2 regions of the Falseniella ignava genome follow, and region 1 is predicted to be linked to the other one. Evidence: predicted binding sites of a transcription regulator. Region 1 holds the regulator's gene; the other holds the start of a gene.
What was found. The regulator NrdR, encoded in region 1, represses ribonucleotide reductase genes. The targets are predictions, from matches to a motif close to ACACNATATATNGTGT.
Positions count from the first base shown of each region.

Region 1 (2,504 bases):
TAATATTTATGTAGATGAAGCATTATATTTAGCACAAATTCATCCCATGACTCGAGCTAATACCCTGACAGAGTCCGAAATTTGTCGGCTTCATCATCAAATTATCGATGTCCTACAGCGAGCTGTTGCTGCAGGTGGGTCCACTATCCGAACTTATCGCAATATTATCGATGAAGCAGGCAGCTATCAAGATCAATTAATTGTGTATGGAAAACAAGGTGAGCTCTGTCCACGATGCCAGACCCCGATTGAAAAGATGAAAGTAGCTCAACGCGGGACGCACTGGTGCCCGACATGTCAAATATTAAAGGAGAGATAAAATGTATGTTGTGGCGATTACAGGCGGGATTGCGACAGGAAAATCAACTGTAACTCGTTTTATCTTGGAGCTAGGGTATCCGGTGATTGATTTAGACCATGTAGCTCGTCAAGTTGTTGAAGTAGGTCAACCTTGTTGGCAAGCAATTGTAGATCGGTTCGGAACAGACATTCTCCAACAAGATCAGACTTTGAATCGAAAAAAATTGGGTGAACTCGTCTTTAACGATTCGGACGCGTTGGAACAGTTAAATCAAATTATGCATCCAGCAATATATCAAGCGACTCTACAGCAACTTGCATATTACCGAGAGAAAGCGGAACCGCTTTGTTTTATCGATATTCCCTTGCTGTTTGAAACCGAAGAAAATTACCCTTATGATGAATCTTGGCTAATCTATGTGCCGGAAAATATACAATTAGAGCGCTTAATGGCACGTGATCATTTATCAAAAGAAGAAGCATTACAACGAATGAAACAACAACAATCGATAGAATGGAAAAAGACCGTTGCAGACCGGATTATTTATAATGATGGATCCTTTTCCCAAACCTATCAGCAAGTAAGAAATGAACTTGAAAGAATAGGTAAACTTATTACATTGTGATAAACTATATTTATTATTGATTAGAAGGAGGCGTCAATATGCGTTGCCCAAAGTGTCATCATACATCATCTAAAGTGATTGATTCTAGACCGAGTGAAGAGACCGATACGATTCGCCGTCGAAGAGAATGTCTAAGTTGTGGCTATCGTTTTAATACGTATGAGCGTATTGAAAAGCTTCCTTTACTCGTTATTAAGCGGGATAATGTTCGTGAAGAATTTAATCGCGATAAACTCTTGCGAGGTATTATTCGATCGGCTGAGAAGCGGCCGATTCAATTAGAAGCGATGAATAAATTAGTTGATTCTATTGAAGAGAAAATCCGTGAATCTGGTAAGCAAGAAATACCGAGCGAAGTGATTGGCGAAATGGTGATGGAGCGCCTTTTTGAATTGGACGAAGTCGCTTATATCCGTTTTGCGAGTGTCTATCGTGAATTTCAATCGCGTGAGATGTTTATGAAAGAATTAGAAACAATGGTCGATAAATATCGAGCCGAGTCCGATTCGAATTCGAAAGGGGATCTTTCATGAAAATAAATGATTCGGCTTGGCGGATGCATCCTACTCAACCATTACAAGTGCAATCACTTTCGCAAATCAATCGACAAGAAATTCATCATCTTATTTCACTGTACCAGCCGCTAGTTGGGCCGTTGGGAGTTGCATTGTATTTAACACTCGAATCATTAGCTGATTCTCCACAAGAATCTCTACAACATCAAGATATTTTCAAAGTAATGAATATGGGAGCGGCAGATTTTCATTGGGCGCGTCAAAGACTTGAGGCGGTAGGATTGTTAAAGACATTCTTATATTCATCAAGTGATCAGCCAAGTAAGTATCAACTCGCTGTCTATCAAGTATTAAAGCCTAAAACTTTTGCAGCATTTAGTCAATCAAGCCAACTTAAAACCGCACTCCTACATTATATGGGGCCTGGGTACTTTGAACAGTTGATACAAGAAAATGAAGCCCCGTCAGTGGATTTGCAACAGTTTGAAGAAGTTACGCAACCATTCAAAGCGATTTATAGTGGGATTGCGGCAAATGTTAATGCGTCTGATCAAAATAGCGATAGTTCGATCGAAAATTTTAAAAGAACACCGGTCTCTCAAACAGTACATAAGGTAATTAACGCTTTGATTAAGCGTGGTGTCAATCATCAATTATTCACAGTTCGGTTTATGGACGAACTAAACGCTTTACAGACCTTATATCAATTCGATGAACAGACGTTATATCAGTTATTGAATCAAGTCATTCAATCTCAATCAGATTCGATTGATTATCAGCAATTGCATGCGGAAGCAAAAACCATCCGGACGAAGAAAGACACCCTTCATGAATCTGCTCAATCAAAGGAAATTGAAACGAAGATTGATAAGGGCGCGACAATGAAAGAGACATTTTTTCCAATTGAATATACGATGACGTCCTTAAGGGAACGTCAAACGCAATTAATGGAAGCCTATCCAGATTTGCGAGAACAAGATATCCAATTGATTTTGACCACCGAACAATTACCTCATGCAGTATTTTTGGAGCGAATTAAGCAAGGTAAAGGTGGTTTTGCTAC
Region 1 covers NZ_PKHE01000018.1:12,418-14,921, forward strand. The annotation lists gene mutM (DNA-formamidopyrimidine glycosylase) at 1-319, shown strand, start outside; gene coaE (dephospho-CoA kinase) at 321-926, shown strand; gene nrdR (transcriptional regulator NrdR) at 965-1,459, shown strand; gene CYJ57_RS06405 (DnaD domain protein) at 1,456-2,504, shown strand, end outside.

Region 2 (2,504 bases), on a different contig from region 1:
CAGCTTCTTTTAGTTTTTTGACAATTTCTAAAGAAAATGCTTTGGCTGTCGGATTATTTTCCCAGTTTCGTCCAAAATAGTACGCTGTAGCTTCATAAAGTCCAATATAACCGATTGAGATTGTAGCCCTACGATTTTTAAAGACAGTATCTACTTCGTCATTTTCAGACAAATGATGTCCAAAAGCACCATGTTGATATAAAATCGGTGCATTAGCTGGAACGGCTTCTTTCGTACGTTTAATGCGATATAATAGTGCTGTTTTAATGACTTGGAGGCGCTCATCCATCAGTTGCCAAAATATCTTAGGAGATTGATTCGATTCTAAAGCAATACGCGGAACATTCAAGGTAACAACCCCAAGGTTCATACGACCAGCGTTGACCTCTTCTCCGGCTTCATTGTGCCACCCTTGTAAAAATGAACGGCATCCCATCGGTGCTTTAAATGATCCAGTTAGTTCCAAAATTTTGTCATACATTAATACGTCAGGATACATCCGCTTGGTAGCACATTCGATTGCAAGTTGTTTAATATCGTAGTTCACATCAGTGGGTTGAAGATTGGTCCCTTTTCTCAATGTAAAGACCAATTTAGGGAAAATTGCAGTGCGTTTTTCCTTACCAAGGCCTTGAATTCGAATATTTAAAATCGCTTTTTGAATTTCACGCTCATACCAATTTGTTCCCAAACCAAAACCAACGGTCGTAAAAGGCGTTTGGCCATTTGAGGTATATAATGTGTTAATTTCGTATTCCAAGCTTTGCATCGCATCATAAATATCTTTTTGCGTACGTGATTTTGCGTATTCTTCGATAATATCAGATTCTGGGAACCATTCCTGAGCAGTTTTAAGGTGCTTTTTGAAATTCAGTTCTGCATACGGTGCCAGAATTTCATCAATTCGGTCAATGGTACAACCACCAAATTGACTTGAAGCAACGTTTGCAATAATTTGTGCAATTTGGGCGGCAGCTGTATTAATTGATTTAGGCGAATCAACTTCAGCATTGCCAATTTGGAACCCATGATCCATCATGTATTTAACATCAATTAAACAACAATTCGTCATTGGACTATATGGTGAATAATCTAAATCATGAAAATGAATATCACCTTTTAAATGTGCATTCGCTACTTCTTTAGGTAGAAGATTGAGTCCAATTGCTTTAGCGCTCGTTCCAGCCGTTAAATCGCGCATCGTATTAAAAACACGGCTATCTTTATTGGCATTTTCATTTAACATTTTTCGATTACCTGAAGTGAGTTGAGTAATTTTTTTCTTAATATCTAGTTGATCTTCTCGGTCTTTAAATTGTTTTGTATGAAAGTTTTCATAATTTAAGGCCGTTTGATACTGCTTATAATGCTTTAATGAAAGGATGACAAATTGGTGAATTGCCTTAGTCGTTTTTAACTCGTTGACTTGATTTAAAGCATTTTGCGCAATGATGTTAGCGACTTCTTTATTAATATTTGCTCCCATCGCTTTTATAATGGATTGATAAATAAAATGCGGGTAGAATTTAACGCGACGTCCGTCGCGTTTTGTAATTTTTTGAGCTGTTTGTGGTTGGTGAATTAATTCCATGATAGACCTCCTATATGATTTATAGAGTACTGATAACACAAAAATCAATATGTTGTGTGTGCACATACAATTATACACAATATATAGGGGTTATCAAACTTTTTTTATATTTCACAATATCTAGTTAGTATTCTGATGTGTAAGGTCTTTTAGTAAAATTAATTTAATTTAAACGATAAATTAAAATCAGTAATACTAATTAAGATAAGAATGGCACTTAATTTTGATATTATTTTAAGTATTAATTAGGATTTATTGAAAAATATATTCTTATTAAATTTTTCATTAGGTACGATTTTTGATTAATATAAAAAAACATCCGATTTGCATCGGATGTTTAAGCAAAATATTATGGGATTAAATAATCAGTGACTAACTCTATAGTCAGTATTAATAAATACCATAAATTGTACATTGCTAAATCTGATATTGAAATTGTTGAATGACCATATTGCGGTGGTAGATTATTTGATTGTGATTTACCACTTTCTACACTGCTCTTTTGTGCTGATGGAATAGCTGCACCTGATTTAAGCGTAAATTCACGATTGTATGCCTTAAGTATTTCAATCAGATTGTTAATAGATTCCTCATTCGTCTTTTCATTAAGTGCCCGTTTAGCTACTTCGATTTGTTGGTGCATCGCTTCAATCGACAATGCATTTGGATAACGATACTGATCTAAATGAGCTAACTTATAAGTTAATTCCTTAATCAATCCAATTAATTCTTCAATATTTCTTGGCGATACGTCCACAGTGTGATCATCCTGTTCTTTCTCATCGACTTCTTCTGTTATTTCTGAATTTTGAGTTGTTTCTTCCGAAGTTACTTCTTCCGTAGTTTCTTCAGTAGTTGTTTCACTCTCTTGAGTTGTTTCTTCCGAAGTTACTTCTTCGGTAGTTGTTTCACT
Region 2 covers NZ_PKHE01000010.1:9,766-12,269, forward strand. The annotation lists gene nrdD (anaerobic ribonucleoside-triphosphate reductase) at 1-1,591, opposite strand, end outside; partial or broken gene CYJ57_RS07810 (hypothetical protein) at 1,941-2,504, opposite strand, start outside.
Region 2: the regulator NrdR is predicted to act here: its motif matches at 1,666-1,681, upstream of nrdD (anaerobic ribonucleoside-triphosphate reductase).